Regions from separate parts of the Kitasatospora sp. NPDC101155 genome, predicted to be linked through region 1. Evidence: riboswitches for the same ligand, from Rfam matches in the RefSeq annotation. Region 1 holds a riboswitch; the other holds the start of a gene.
The links. Region 1 has a riboswitch for magnesium ahead of ACIRYZ_RS31970 (NRAMP family divalent metal transporter). Riboswitches for the same ligand answer to the same signal wherever they lie in the genome.
Positions count from the first base shown of each region.

Region 1 (7,352 bases):
GCGGGCGCCCGCTGACGGTGACCATGCGCACCCCGGGCAGCGACTTCGACCTGGCGGCCGGTTTCCTGGTCGGCGAGGGCGTGCTGCACGCCGCCGACCACCTGGCCGGGATCCGCTACTGCGCGGGGGCCACCGCCGACGGCGGCAACACCTACAACGTGGTGGACGTCGTGCTCGCCCACGGCGTGCCCGCCCCGGACGCCTCGCTGGAGCGCAACTTCTACACCACCTCCTCCTGCGGCCTGTGCGGCAAGGCCAGCCTGGACGCGGTGCGCACCACCGCGCCGTGGAGCGTCGCCGAGGACGGGCTGCGTGTGACCCCCGCGCTGCTGTCGGCACTGCCCGAGCGGCTGCGGGCCGCCCAGAAGGTCTTCGACAGCACCGGCGGCCTGCACGCGGCCGGCCTGTTCGACGCCGAGGGGCGGCTGCTCTGCCTGCGCGAGGACGTGGGCCGGCACAACGCGGTGGACAAGGTGGTCGGCCACGCCCTGCGCGAGGGCCTGCTCCCGGCGCGCGGCACGGTGCTGATGGTCAGCGGCCGGGCCTCCTTCGAGCTGGTGCAGAAGGCCGTGATGGCGGGCGTCCCGATGCTCGCCGCCGTCTCCGCGCCCTCCTCGCTGGCGGTGGACCTGGCCGAGGAGAGCGGGCTGACCCTGGTCGGCTTCCTGCGCGGCGACTCGATGAACGTCTACACCCGCGCGGACCGCATCGACACCGACCGGCTCGACACCGACCGACCCGACCCGGCCCGCCTCGACCCTGCCCCCGTCGACCCTGCCCCCGTCGACCTGGTTCGACTCGACCCTGCCCGCCTCGGCCCCGCGCACAGCGGTACCGGCCGCACCGACCCCGTCCCGGTGGCCGAGTAGATGCTCTTCCGCCAGCTCGAGTACCTGGTCGCCCTCGCCCGCGAGCGCCACTTCGCCCGCGCCGCCCAGGCATGCCACGTCTCCCAGCCGGCCCTGTCCGAGGCCGTCCGCAAGCTGGAGGACGAGCTGAAGGTGCTGCTGGTGCGGCGCGGCCGGGCCTACGAGGGCCTCACCCCCGAGGGCGAACGGATCGTGCTGTGGGCGCAGCGCATCCTGGCCGACCGAAACGCCCTGCGGGACGAGGTGGACGCGCTGCGCACCGGGCTGAGCGGACGACTGCGGATCGGCGCCGTGCCGACCGCCTCGGGCGCCGTCTCGCTGCTCACCGGGCCACTCTGCGCCGCCCACCCGCTGGTGGCCGTGGAGCTGTCCACCAACCTGCGCTCCGAGGAACTGCTGCGCCAGGTACGGAACTTCGAGATCGACGCGGGCATCACCTACCTGCCCGGGCCTGGCTCCGCGGACCTGCGCGCCCTGCCGCTGTACGAGGAACGGTACGTCCTGCTGACCAGCCTGGCGGACGGGCCGGCCCGGCATCCGCGCGCCACCTGGGCGGAGGCCTCCCGGCTGCCGCTGTGCCTGCTGCACCCGGGCATGCAGGGCCGCCGGGTACTGGACGAGGTGTTCACGGGCCTCGGGCTGGAGCCGACGCCCCGGGTGGAGACCGACTCGGTGGCCTCGCTGTTCGCGCACGTGCGCACCGGTCACTGGGCCAGCGTGGTGCCGTACGCCTGGCTGCACGTGTTCGGCGTCCCGCCGGGGATGCAGGCCGTTCCGCTGGTGGAGCCGGTGCACAGCGCGCCGATCGGGTTGGTGATCGCCGCCCGGGAGCCGGGTTCGGTGATGGCCCGCGCGCTGCTAGAGGTGGCCCGGCGGACGGATGTCGCCGCCGTCCTGGGCAGCCTGCCGGGGGCGTAGCGGCTCGACGCGCGGGGCCCGGTCGACCGGCACGCCCACGGGAGTCAGTCCGAGGGCTGAGGCGTCCAGCGGTGCAGGCCCTTGCGGTCGTAGTAGCGGGTCATCGCGAAGCCGAAGGCCAGTGCGAGCACCAGGCCGACGACGATCATGATCCAGCCGCGGGCCAGCCCGGCGTCTCCCCGGGCGTCGAAGTAGAGGATCGCCCGGATGCCCGCGCTCAGCTGGCGCATCGGCTCGAAGATGCCGAGGAAGCGGTAGAACCCGGGCACGGCCTGGAGCGGGACGGTCGCCCCGGAGGAGGGCAGGGCCAGCGCGATGAAGACGAACATGGACACCAGCTGCCCGATCCCGCCGAACGCGGCGTTGATCGCCTGCACCCCGAGGCCGACGGCCACGCTCGCGCAGTAGCCGAACAGCCAGAGCATCGCCTGGTGCGGGGCGTCCATGCCGAGGATGCCGACCGTGCAGAGCAGCACCAGGGAGGCGGTGGGCAGCATGATCCCGGCCGTCATGACCATCTTGAGCAGCAGGGTCTGGGTGCGGTTGATCGGGACGGTCGGACGGCGGGTGTGCCAGGGGCCGATCTCGCTGTCGCTGTAGCCGAGCGCGCCGTCGACGCCGTTGTGGATGATGTTGCCGCCGATGAAGCCGGTCAGCACGGCCAGCAGGGCGTAGTAGAAGGCGCTCAGGCCGAGGCCGCTGTGGCCGCCGATCGGGTGGCCGACCCGGGCGGTGACGGCGATCGGGTCGGCGAGCAGCAGCCGGGCGGTGGCGCCGGTGTCCGGGCCCCGGGCGGTCGAGGCCGGTAGGGCGGCCAGCAGCTGTTTGCCGGTCGTGACCGAGGCCTGGTGGGCGGCGGTCTGGACGATCTGCGCGGCCATCGAGGCGCCGAGGCTGCCGAGGCCGGGGTTGGTGAGGACGGTCAGGGTGGGCCGTTCGGTGGCGCCGCCGGCGGCCAGCTTGGTGACGGTCGCGGTGAAGTCCTCCGGCACGAGCAGCGCGCCGTAGACCTTGCCGGAGGCGAGCAGGTCGCGGACGCCGGCGTCGTCGGTCTGCCGCCAGTCGACGGTGTCGTCGGGGGTTCCGGCCACCACCGCCCGGGTCAGCTCGGTTCCGAGGTTCACCGGGCGGCCGGGCGGCGGCGCGCCCTGATCGGCGTTCACCAGGGCGATCGGCAGCCGGTGCAGGTTCCCGTTCGGGTTGACGATGCCGCCCATGTAGAGCAGTGAGAGCACCACGGCCAGCAGGCCGCACAGGACGCTCGGGAAGAGCCACAGCTTGGGGTGCCGGGCGAGCGCCAGCGCCCTCGCCTGTCGGGGAGCCCCCTGGGAGCCTGTGGTCGCCATGCCACCCCTCGGGTCGTGGGCACTGCCTGGTGCCGCTGCGGGTACGGCGGGAAGTCGTTCCGTGGCGGCAGGGTGGTCAAACCCGCGCCACCCGGGCGGGTGGCTCCCCTTCACAAAGGTAAAGGTTCTACCAAGTGCGCAAGTATAGACCTCCGGCCGGTCTATGCTTCTGGAGGTTTGAAGAAGGCACCTCGTTCGGTGAGGCTTCTTCACGGACACAGGCCACTGATCCGACGACGTCGAGAGACGCCCAGGGTTAGGACAGATCTTCCCGACCTAAGGGTTGATCCGAAGTGGCTTCCGGCCCAAGGGGGTTGGACACGCCGTGGAGTGCCAAAGCTCTGACGAGTTGGGGTGAGCCGGCGGTCGCTTCGCGCGCCGGCGAACTCCTTGCCGCGTCGATGACACGCACCACGGGGTGCGTCGACCGGGAGGAGGCGAGAGACATGGATTGCAGTAGTCCGGGCCACAGTAGCCCCTACCTCCGCCTGTCCTCGTACACCCCGTACACCTCTGGCACGCGGTAACAACCTTCCCTGCGCGTACATCCGACGACGCATCAGCACTGAGCACCACGCACGCGGCTCCGCCGTGCCCGAACGGGCGCGCACCGCCGCGCGCCGACGCGCCGTGCCCGCACGCAGGGGGGACTGCTGCCGCGTGCCCCCAACCGCCCCACCTGTCAGGGGCCCACGGGAGGAACGCCATGACCACCAACGCCACACTCGACTCGAAGGTTCCGCCGCAGCGTTCGGCGGTACTTGACGACGCCCACGTCGGCGACATCAAGGGTGCGCTCGGCACCATCAAGCTCGATGACGACGCACCACGCCAGGGTCTTTCAGCAAGACTCAAGACCCTGCTCGCGATCGTCGGCCCCGGCCTGATCGTGATGGTCGGCGACAACGACGCCGGCGCCTTCTCCACCTACGGCCAGGCCGGCCAGAACTACGGCACCCAGCTGCTGTGGACGCTGGCCCTGCTGATCCCGGTGCTCTACGTCAACCAGGAGATGGTGCTGCGCCTGGGCGCCGTCACCGGCGTCGGCCACGCCCGCCTCATCCTGGAGCGCTTCGGCAAGTTCTGGGGCGCGTTCAGCGTCATCGACCTCTTCCTGCTGAACGCGCTGACCCTGGTCACCGAGTTCATCGGCGTGACACTCGCGGCCGGGTACCTGGGCCTGCCCAAGGTCGCCTCGGTGGTGCTGGCGGCGGCGGTCATCATCGCCTCTGCCTTCACCGGCTCCTTCCAGCGCTTCGAGCGGGTCGCGGTGACGCTGTGCGTCGGCTCGCTGCTGCTGGTGCCGATCTACTTCATGGTCCACCCCAAGACCTCGCAGATGGCCCACGACTTCGTGGTGCCGCAGATGCCGGGCGCCTCGGGTGAGCTCGCGACCGTCATGCTGCTGATCGTCTCCATCGTCGGCACCACCGTCGCCCCCTGGCAGCTGTTCTTCCAGCAGTCGTACGTCATCGACAAGCGCATCACCCCGCGCTTCATGAAGTACGAGAAGGCCGACCTGTGGATCGGCATCGCGATCGTGATCATCGGCGCCTCCGCCATGATGGGCCTCTGCGCCGCCGCCTTCGACGGCACCGACGGCTTCGGCAACTTCACCGACGCGGCCGGCATCGCCAAGGGCCTGGAGGACAAGGCCGGACACCTGGTGGGCGTGCTGTTCGCCATCGCGCTGCTGGACGCCTCGATCATCGGTGCCTTCGCGGTGTCGCTGTCCACCGCCTACGCCATCGGCGACGTCTTCGGCATCAAGCACTCGCTGCACCGCGGGGTCAAGGGCGCCAAGGGCTTCTACGGCATCTACGCCGGCGTGGTCGTGGTGGCCGCGGCGATCACCCTGCTGTCCACCGACTACGCCCAGGGCCTGATGACCCAGTTCGTCCAGGTGCTGGCCGGTGTGCTGCTGCCCTCCGCCACGGTCTTCCTGCTGCTGCTCTGCAACGACAAGGCCGTACTCGGCCCCTGGCGCAACGGCCCCAAGACCAACGCCTTCACCTCCGCCGTGGTCGGCATCCTGGTCATGCTGTCGCTGATCCTGACCGCCGCCGTGGTCTGGCCTGACATCAGCTCCGACGCGCTCCTGTGGATCATGGCCGGCTGCGGTGTGGCGGGCGTGCTGGTCGCCGGGTACTTCTTCACCTTCGGCCGCCGCGGCACCAAGGAGGACCCGATCGACCGCACCGGTCGGGAGAGCTGGCGGATGCCCCCGCTGGAGACGCTGGAGCGGCCGGTCATGTCCACCGCCCGCAAGATCGGCATGGGCGCCCTGCGCACCTACCTGCTGATCGCGATGGTCATGGTCATCATCAAGATCGTCCAGACCGCCCTGAGCCACTGACCCGGACGCCGGGGGCGGCGCCTCGAAATGAGCCCCGCCGCCCCCGGCCCCGACCCGGAACCCTCAACCACCCCGCACCAGGGGGAAGGAAGGGAGTACGGCCATGCGCACCACCCCCCTGCTCCACCACTGCCCGAGCGTCCGCCTCGCCCTGTACGACGGCGTCGAGCGCGCCTACCGCCTCGACGACCCCGGCGCCTGCCCCCACTCGGGCACGCCCAACAGCCCGGCCTCCGCGTACGAGCCGCGCGTCCACCTGGCCTACCTGCTCGCCCGCCAGGGGCACCGCCCGGACTGGCTCGCCGCCTTCGCGGACCTCCCGCCGGCCGCCGCGCACCGCCTCGCCCACGCCGCCGCCCATCACCGGGCCGCCACCGCGACCGCTGCCTGAGTCTTCATCGATTACCGCGCACATCGGCGCACTTGCTCATTTTTCATTGTCCCGTCACGGAGGTGACCTGCCATGTCCATCGTTGCCGCGTTCCAGCCCGCCCTTCCGTCCACCGACCCCGGCCGACTGCGCGCCGCCCTCGCCGCGGTGGGCCGACGCCTGGCAGCGAGCCCGCTGGACAACCCCGTCCTGCAGGCCGTCGCCGGGCCGGCCGCGACCGTGCCGAGCGGCCGCCCGTTGCCGATGCGGTCCAGCTGGCGGACCGTCACCGCCCCGAACGGGACGGCCCGGCTGGAAGCCTCCTGGCACCCGGGCCTCTGACCCACCACTTCCCCGACTCGTTTCGACCCGACGAAGGAGCTCCGCCATGGCCGTGCGCTACCCCAGGCTCGAAGCCATCTTCTCGGACCACGCCGCCGCCCCCGCCGTCCCGGCACCGGTGCGGCACCTGCGCCCCGCACCGGCCGCACCGGCCGCACCGGCCGCCACGCGCCCCGTCATCAGCCCGGACCCCGGACTGGTGGTCGACCCCGATCAGCGCACCGTCACCGTCGACGGCCAGCAGCTCGACCTGCCGTACCTGGAGTTCGAACTGCTCGCGCACCTGGTCGGCAACCCGCTGCGGGTGCACTCCCGCCGCCAGCTGATGGAGGCGGTCTGGGGCCGGCCGGACACCGGCGACACCCGCACCATCGCCACCCACATAGCCCGGATCCGCCGCAAGCTCGGCCCCGGCCACCGGGAGGCGATCGCCACCGTCCGGCAGATCGGCTACAAGTACGACCCCCGGCTGGTCCGCGCCGCCTGAGGCCGCCCGAGCCGGCAGCCGCACCCACCGCACCACCGAAGGAGGACGCCGCACATGACCAGAACCGCCCTGTTCCCCGGGACCGGCAGAGGGACCGCCCTGTGCGGCGTCCTCCTCCTGCTCGTCCTCCAGACCGCCGCCCTCGCCCTCGCCCCGGCCCCGCTGCGGCCCTTCCTGTCCGGCGTGCTCATCGGCGCCGCGACGGCCGGGCTGCTGCTCGCCCTGCTGCTGGCCCAGAGCCGGCGGGCGGGCCGGCCGGCCGCCGAGCGGGTCGCCGCCGGGGCCGGAGACGACGACACCCAGTGGTTCAGCGCCCGCTCGCTGGAGGGCTTCCCGATGGAGCAGGTCCGCCCGCTCCTGCTCTCCGCCGACGCCCCGGGGCTGAACCGGCTCTACACCGCCTGGGTGTTCGCCACCCACGGGCACGACCCCCAGTGGATCGCCCGCCACCTGGACCTGCCCACCCCGACCGCCCGGCTGCTGGTAGCCGCGGCCCGGAGCCACGCCACGTCCGTTCCGACCTCGTCCGACAGGAGGCCGCATTGATCACGGCCCTCGACCACGTCCAGCTCTCCGCCCCACCCGGCAGCGAGGCCCTGTTGCGCGCCTTCTACGGCGACGTGCTGCAGATGGCGGAGATCCCCAAGCCCCAGCCGCTCACCGG
Region 1 covers NZ_JBIWPN010000029.1:21,123-28,474, forward strand. The annotation lists partial or broken gene fdhD (formate dehydrogenase accessory sulfurtransferase FdhD) at 1-710, shown strand, start outside; gene ACIRYZ_RS31960 (LysR family transcriptional regulator) at 870-1,787, shown strand; gene ACIRYZ_RS31965 (YhgE/Pip domain-containing protein) at 1,832-3,133, opposite strand; M-box (ykoK) riboswitch at 3,317-3,494, shown strand; gene ACIRYZ_RS31970 (NRAMP family divalent metal transporter) at 3,840-5,489, shown strand; gene ACIRYZ_RS31975 (hypothetical protein) at 5,593-5,880, shown strand; gene ACIRYZ_RS31980 (hypothetical protein) at 5,953-6,201, shown strand; gene ACIRYZ_RS31985 (winged helix-turn-helix domain-containing protein) at 6,248-6,688, shown strand; gene ACIRYZ_RS31990 (hypothetical protein) at 6,743-7,234, shown strand; gene ACIRYZ_RS31995 (glyoxalase) at 7,231-7,352, shown strand, end outside.

Region 2 (7,352 bases), on a different contig from region 1:
CGCGACAGCGCTGCGGACCGCGAAGGCGAGCGCGGGCGCGCCGAGGTAGAGGCTGTCCGCCGCAGCCCCGCCGCCGGACCGGGACACGGCCGAAGACAGGTGTGCGTGGGTCACTTGGCGCCAGGCGCGGTCCCGGCGCGCCAGCCGCGCGTACAGCAGCGCGATGCCCACGTGGCCCTCGCCCAGCGACACGGCTGACCACGGGCTCCTCCCGGTCACCGGGTCGGCATTGCCCGGGGCCGACACGACCGCGGCGAGCCGCTCTGGATCGCGCAGCCGCTGTGCGACGGTCTCCACCGCCTCCTCCGCTGCCTGCTCGACGGCACCGGGGCCGCGGTTTTCCGCCATGGAATTCCTCATGTCACGTCCTTCTTCCGGGTCGTGGTTTCGGCATGCCCGAAAACACTTTGCCACAAATCTCGGAAGATTCCCCCAACAAGGCCCCGGTTGACGGATATCGAAAAGCCCTCTAGCGTCATTCACGAGCCGGGGAAGCCCGGCCGAAAATCAGCAATAATTACGCAAGGAGAAAACCATGAAGAACACCGTTATCAACGAAGCCGAGCTGCAGTTCGACGCCTTCGACCTGGACCTCCAGGAGACCTTCGGCCAGGGTGACGAGGCCGCCCAGGTGCAGCACCCCTCGCTGGGCACCTGCTTCTGCACCTTCTCGCACTGCCACTGATTCACCGGCTCAACAACCGCCCCGGGCTGGCTTTTCCGCCCGCCCGGGGCGGCATTCTCCACGTAATGCAGCACGATCGCTGCAGTATTCCAAGAGGGGTTTCACATGTCTGCAGCGGCACGTTCCAGCGGGAATACAGCGCCATTGTTCCGCTGCGCGGGCACCGCATTGCTGAGGGCACCGCTCCTCCCCCGAACCCGCCTCGAACCGACCTGGCTGGATTTCCCCGCCGACGATTGCCTCTCCGCCCACGTCGGACGGCTCGGCTCCGATCCCGAGCTTCACGCTGCGGTAGCCCTGGCCAGCCCCTCGCTTGCACGGCTCGTGGCAGAGCTGCGGGAAGGCCGGACGATCGAGCCGAAGCGCCTGCGCAAGGCCGTACTGTCACTGACCCGCTACCAGCTGCGGATGGCCGCCCGGCCCACCCCTTTCGGGCTGTTCTCCGGCGTCACCACCGCAGGCGTGTCGGACGTCCCGGGCTTCGCCAAGGCCCGGCTCGGCAGCGCCCACCGGGTGGCCGCCCGGCCGGACATGGGCTGGCTGACGGCGCTCCTCACCGCGTTGGAGACCAGGCCGGACACCCTGGCGGTCCTGCGGGTCGTCGTCAACGAGCTCGCTTTCGTCCGCGGTGACCGCCTCGTCCTGCCCTATGTGCCCGAACGCCACGGCGCCGAGCACGCGCCCGGACGCACTGTGGTCGAGGTATCCGTCCGCTGTACGCCCGCAGTCCGTGCGGTGCTGGACCTGGCGGGCGAGCCACTGCCGTACCCCGAGCTGGAACGGCAGCTCCTGGAGCGCTTCCCCGGCGTCCCGGAACAGCGGGTGGCCGACCTGCTCCGCCCGCTGGTCGAGCGGGAGTTCCTGCTCACCGACCTCCGCCCGCCCGCCACCGCCACCGACCCGCTCGCCCACGTGCTGGACCGCCTCCCAGCCGGTCCCGAGCGCGAGGAACTCGCCGCCGTCCACCGGGAGCTGGACCGCGCGCACCCCGGAACCGACTACTCGGCCGCGATCGAACGGATGCGGCGCCTGCACGAGGCGGATCGCCTGCTCCAGGTGGATCTGGCCCTGGACGCGGACGTGACGCTGCCCGCCGAGGTCGCCGCCGAGGCCCAACGCGCCGCCGAGGTGCTGTGGCGGGTTTCCCCGACCCGTACCGTGCCGCATCTGGCCCAGTACCACGGCGAGTTCGTCGAGCGGTACAGCACCGACCGGCTCGTCCCGCTCACCGAACTGCTCGACCCCGACCGCGGTCTCGGCGCCCCGGCCGGGTACCTGATGCCACCCAGCGAGCGCGAGAAGCCGGCACCGACCGGTCCCTCAGCCGAGGACGCCCTGCGGATCGAGCTGGCGCAGACCGCGATCATGACCGGTCGCGGTGAGGTCGTGCTGGACGACGCTCTGCTCACCCGGCTCTCCCCGGACACCACCCTGCCGCCACCCGCCTCACTGGAGCTGTACGCCCGCGTCCTGGCCGGCACGGCCGAGGACCTGACGGCCGGCCGGTTCCGGCTCTGGCTCACCCCGGGGAGCGGCGCGGACCACGCCGGAGCGACCGTCGGCAGGTTCTCCCACGTGCTGCCCGAGGCGGCGCAGCGGATCGCCTCGGCCTGCGGTGAGGCCGAGGCCGGTGAGGACGTCGAGGCGGCCCAACTCGTCCTGCGGGCAGCCCGTTCGCGCTCGGCCAACCTCAACCAGGTTCGGCGCCTGAGCGACCGGCTGATCGTGGTCGGCGCCTTCGCCGACCGCACCGACCCCGGCACGGTGGCGCTGGACGACCTCGCCGTGGGCGCCGACCTCGGTGGGCTGTACCTGGTGCGGCTCAGCAGCGGCCGACGCATCGTTCCGCTCGCCTGGAACATGCTCAACCCGCAGGCCCAGGTCGGCAATGTCGGACGATTCCTGCGCGAACTGCGCCTCTTCGGTGTCAAGCCGGGCTTCGCCTGGGACTGGGGCCCGATGGAGCAGGCGCCGTACACGCCTCGCGTGCGGTACGGACGTACGGTGTTGGCACCGGCCCGCTGGCGGCCCTCCGCGCCGTTCTTCGCGGACACCGCGATGCCGCAGGAGCAGTGGCGGTCGGAGTTCGACCGCTGGCGGCAGCGCTGGGGCGTACCCGACCACGTGCTGCTCTGCGTCGCCGATCGCAGCCTGGAGCTCAACCTGGCCGCCGGGCTGCATGTACGGCTGCTGCGGCAGGACGTCGCCCGGTGGCCGGAGGCGGTGCTCCGCGAAGCGCCGACGGGCGAGGACGCGTACGGCTGGCTGTCCGGCCCGCAGGGCGCACACACGGCGGAGGTCGTCTTCCCGCTCCTCACCCGCCGCTGCGACACGGCCCCCGACCGCCCCCGCCCCGCGCTCGCGCCCACTCGCCCGGTGCGCGCGAAGCCGCCCGGCGGGGAGTGGCTCTATGCCAAGGTCTACGCATCGGCGCGCCGCCAGAACGAGCTGTTGACCTCGCAGTTGCCGCGGCTACTGGCGGAGCTCCCTGGTGGCGTGGACCGCTGGTTCTTCCTGCGCTACCGCGACCCGGAGCCCCACCTGCGGCTCCGCTTCCACGGCGATCCGACGGCCTTGAACCGCCGGCTGCTGCCGAAGTGCCACGACTGGTTCGCCGATCTGCGACGCTCGGGCCTGGCCGGACGGCTGGTGCTCGACACCTACGAACCCGAATGGGAGCGCTACGGGGGCCAGGCCGCGATGACGGCCGCCGAGGACGCGTTCTGTGCCGACAGCGCAGCGGTGATCGCCCAGCTCTCCGCGACGGAGACCGGCCGGCTGACCCTGGACCCGGTGGTCATGGCCGCGCTCAACATGCTCGACATCGCCCGGCTCCTGCACGAGGAGGAGGCCGAGGAATGGCTGCTGGACACCTACCCCAGATCCGCCACACACGACGCCCTGCGCGACAGCCGTACGGCGGCCACGCGGCTGAGCGAAGCATCCGCACTTCGCGCCCTGCCCGGCGGCGCCGAGCTCCTGGCGAGCTGGCAGCAGCGGGCTGGCGCTCTCGTCCGGTACCGCGAGGTGCTGCGCGGGACGGCCCGCACCGGCCTGGAGGCCGCCCATCTGGTGCACATGCACCACAACCGGCTGCTCGGCATCGATCCGGACGCCGAGCAGCGGGCCCGGTCCATCGCCCGTGGCGCGGCCGAGGCCGCCCGGAACCGCCACCTGCACCACGCCCGTGTGCGGCCGGCCATCTGGACCCACACCGGCCCCGGTTCCGCGCCTCCCGTATCGCTCCCCGACGCAGAGGCGCACCATGGAAGAGGCGTGAGGAGTCGGTCATGAGAATGCCCCCCCCGGACAGCGGAGGGCTCCGCACTGCTCGGGGTCCTGGTCGTGCTGCTCATCGAACTCGTCGCCCTGGCCGCCGTCCCGGTGCACGCCCGGCCGGTGGTCGGTGGAGCGCTCGCAGGCGGGGCCCTGGCAGCAGTCGCGGGCGGGGCGGCGCTGATCCACACTCGGCGGTCGGCTGCCCGGCACCACGCCTCGCATCCCGCAGCCTGACCCTCGAACCGCCGCGCGAGCCGCTCGCACTCCCGCCCTCGGGGCACCGCGACCGGATCTCGGTGCCGACCGATGGACACACCCGTGGGGCCGCGGGGCGGACGGCCACTCCGGCGCCCGGTGTTCGTCCGGGTCCGCGGCCAGCACCAAGAATTCGTCAGGACCTACCAGTTGGCGTGCTTGTTCAACGCGAAAAGGGTTATGCTGCTGGCGGTTTGAAGAGGCACCTCGTTCGGTGAGGCGTCTTCACGGACACAGGCCACTGATCCCACCCGTCGAGAGACGCTCCGGATCAGGACAGGTCTCCTCGGATTAAGGGGTGACCCCAAGTGGCTTCCGCCAACCAGGCGGATTACGCCGTGGAGTGCCAAAGCTCTGACGAGTTGGGGTGAGCCGGCGTCGTCGCGCGACCGGTCCGCTCCTTGCCGCGTCGATCAGCGCCATCATGCGCCCGGCCGGGAGGAGGCGAGAGACATGGACTGCAGTAGTCCGGGCTGTCAAAGGCCCGCCATCCCCGTGTCCTCATCCCTCCCTGGCGTGCGCTGACGCCTGTCGGCTCGCGCCCTCCAACAGCCCTATCGGCCAAGGAGGTTCACCATGACCACGCGGACGTTCCACCGCACCCCCGCCCGCCACGAGCGGCTCACCGGCCGGGCCGGACGCCTGCTGCGCGGACTGCGCTCCGACGCCACCTCTGCCACGCGGCACACCGTGCCGGCTCCGGCCGCGGGGTCCCCCGTGCTGCGCGGCTGCCTGTGGCTCACCCTCCACGACGGCGTCGACCGGCTCTACCTCCTCAACCACCGCGACTTCGCCACCACCACATCCCCCGACGTCGCCTACGACGCACGCGTCCACACCGCCTACGTGCTCACGCTCCAGGGCCACCGCCCCGACCAGCTCGCCCAGCACCTCAACCTCCCCGATGCCGCCACCCGCGCCATCGCCGAGCACGCCGAACGCTCCGGCCCCACCGGCCCAGCCACTGAGCCGCCGACCGCCTGACGTCCACGAGGTCGTTGCCCAAGGACGAAGCGACTGTCCTCTCCCATACGCCGCTACGACAGACCGGTGCCAGTCGGGCCGCCCGACGATGTCCCTTCGTGCCGCTGTGAACGGCGCGGGTCACAAGCCGGTGGGCGCAGTCGAGATCGACCACATGTTGCCCGATCGAGTCACCGCGGCGCTCGCCGACCCGGACTGTTGCGCCACGAACTCGCCGAGAGGCGCTGCCCGCTGACCGGGCTGACCGGGCTGACCGGCACATTTCGCCGGTAGTGGCAGCCCGACAACCGCCTCCGGTCTCGACTGGCCGGAGCTCGCCACAGTGGCGCCCAGTCAGTCCACCAAAAGCGGGCACCGGATCAAACGAGCTCGGTGCCTGACGCAGTGCCCGCTCAGGCCCCCGATACAGAGGATGGAAAGCATCATGCACACCGCTAACACGCACGCCGCAGGCGACCTGCTGCGCGACGGCTACACCCGCATCACGCTGCCCAGCGGCGCGGAGCGCCTGTTGCACCGGTTGCTCGGCGAGAGCAGGCTCTTCTTCGGCCGGCCGACCGAGGAAAAGTCGCGCTACGCCAGCACCGACTTCAACTTCGGCTACCGCCCGCTCGGGCGCGAGTTCTCGGTCACCGCGGACCGTCCTGATCTCAATGACTGCTTCACGCTCTGGCACGACCGCCTCGATCTGATCCCGAACTCCACTGAGATACCGGAGCTGACCGAGGCACTGCTGGCCTGGCGCGAATACCTGTCCGTGATCGTCGCGGAAACCGTCGGCGAGGTGGCCGCGCAGCTCGGCGGCCACAAGGCGCCACCGTTCGAGGCGGCCTCCTACCTCCAGCTCAACAACTACGCGGTGGCGGACTCCGATCGCGACCTGCTGCAGGACAAGCATGAGGACGGCCACCTGGTCACCGTGATCCACACCACCGAGCCGGGCCTGGAACTGTGGCTGGACGGCGAGGCCCGCCCCATGCACACCGCACCCGACGAGGTCATCCTGATGCCGGGCTCGGTCCTCACCGACCTGACCGGCGGCCGGATCCCCGCGCTCTACCACCAGGTGCGCAACCTTCGCCTGGCAAACCGCACTGCCCTGATGTACTTCGTCAACCCGGAGCTCACCGAGCCGGTCCATTCGTGGGTCACCGTGCCGGGCGCGACCCCGGTGGACTTGCGCGACCGCATCCGCAGCTACCCCGCGATGTTCGGACTGCCGGACGTCCCCGCACTCTGAGCTTTCCCCACGACGCTGGCCCACCCCCTGCGACAAGCGACCACTGCATATCGCCCTGGGATCACCCGAACCACCCGTAGGGAACGCGCCAGGGGCTGCTGGTGCGTTCCCTACGGTTTTGGCATCCGCGACACTCGGGAGGGCCAACCCCGCCCCTCCTCGCCCTTCGCGGCCAGCCGGCCGACCCGAACGAGGCCGCGGCTGCCGCGCTGGGGCCTGCTGTTCTCCCGAGTTCGACAGTTGGCGGGCACACGATCATGACGGATTGCGGTTGTGACCTGCGCGAACAGCGCCCGCTCCACGTCGGTGCGAAACCGGCGCGCGTCCAGCACCCTGGCCAGGGCCTGGTCGATGCCCAGCAGCTTCCACAGACCGTCCAGCAGCCAGACCGCACCGATCGGGCGGGAGGCCACCACCTCCAGCGGACCGCCCTCGACGCCCAGCGGCTCGGCGACGTCCACGTCCGTATCGCCGAGGTAGCGGTTCAGGGATGCGACCAGACGGCGCAGGGAGTCCAGGTCGAGCTTGTCCTCCCGTCCGAGGTTGAGCAGCACATCAGCCTGCGTCGTGCCGCCCACCCGTCGGTTCGTGGCCAGCTGCACGTACCGCACGACGCTGCCGTCCTTGTTCCACCGCTGGGTCTTCCGCACGTACATGCCCGCATGATGTCCAGTCAGGCCAGGCCACAGCAGCAGAATCCCTGAACTCGCGTGTCCGCAGCCCGATACCGCTCCAGCCCACTCAAATCACGCTGACCTGCGAAGACATCCGATCACACCTGGTCGTGTGCCCGCCAACTGTCGAAGCCGGGCTCCATGAGGGCATGAGTGGTCGACATTTCCGGCACGGGATCAGTAGGGCTTTGTTAGGTACCCCAAGTGATCGTCACTGGATAGGCTGTGATTTTCT
Region 2 covers NZ_JBIWPN010000059.1:33,269-40,620, forward strand. The annotation lists gene ACIRYZ_RS41025 (lanthionine synthetase C family protein) at 1-360, opposite strand, end outside; gene ACIRYZ_RS41030 (hypothetical protein) at 536-685, shown strand; gene ACIRYZ_RS41035 (lantibiotic dehydratase) at 791-3,979, shown strand; gene ACIRYZ_RS41040 (hypothetical protein) at 4,031-4,198, shown strand; M-box (ykoK) riboswitch at 4,419-4,593, shown strand; gene ACIRYZ_RS41045 (hypothetical protein) at 4,796-5,203, shown strand; gene ACIRYZ_RS41050 (2OG-Fe(II) oxygenase family protein) at 5,628-6,443, shown strand; gene ACIRYZ_RS41055 (hypothetical protein) at 6,554-7,099, opposite strand.
Region 2: another riboswitch for magnesium. It lies ahead of ACIRYZ_RS41045 (hypothetical protein); the one in region 1 lies ahead of ACIRYZ_RS31970 (NRAMP family divalent metal transporter).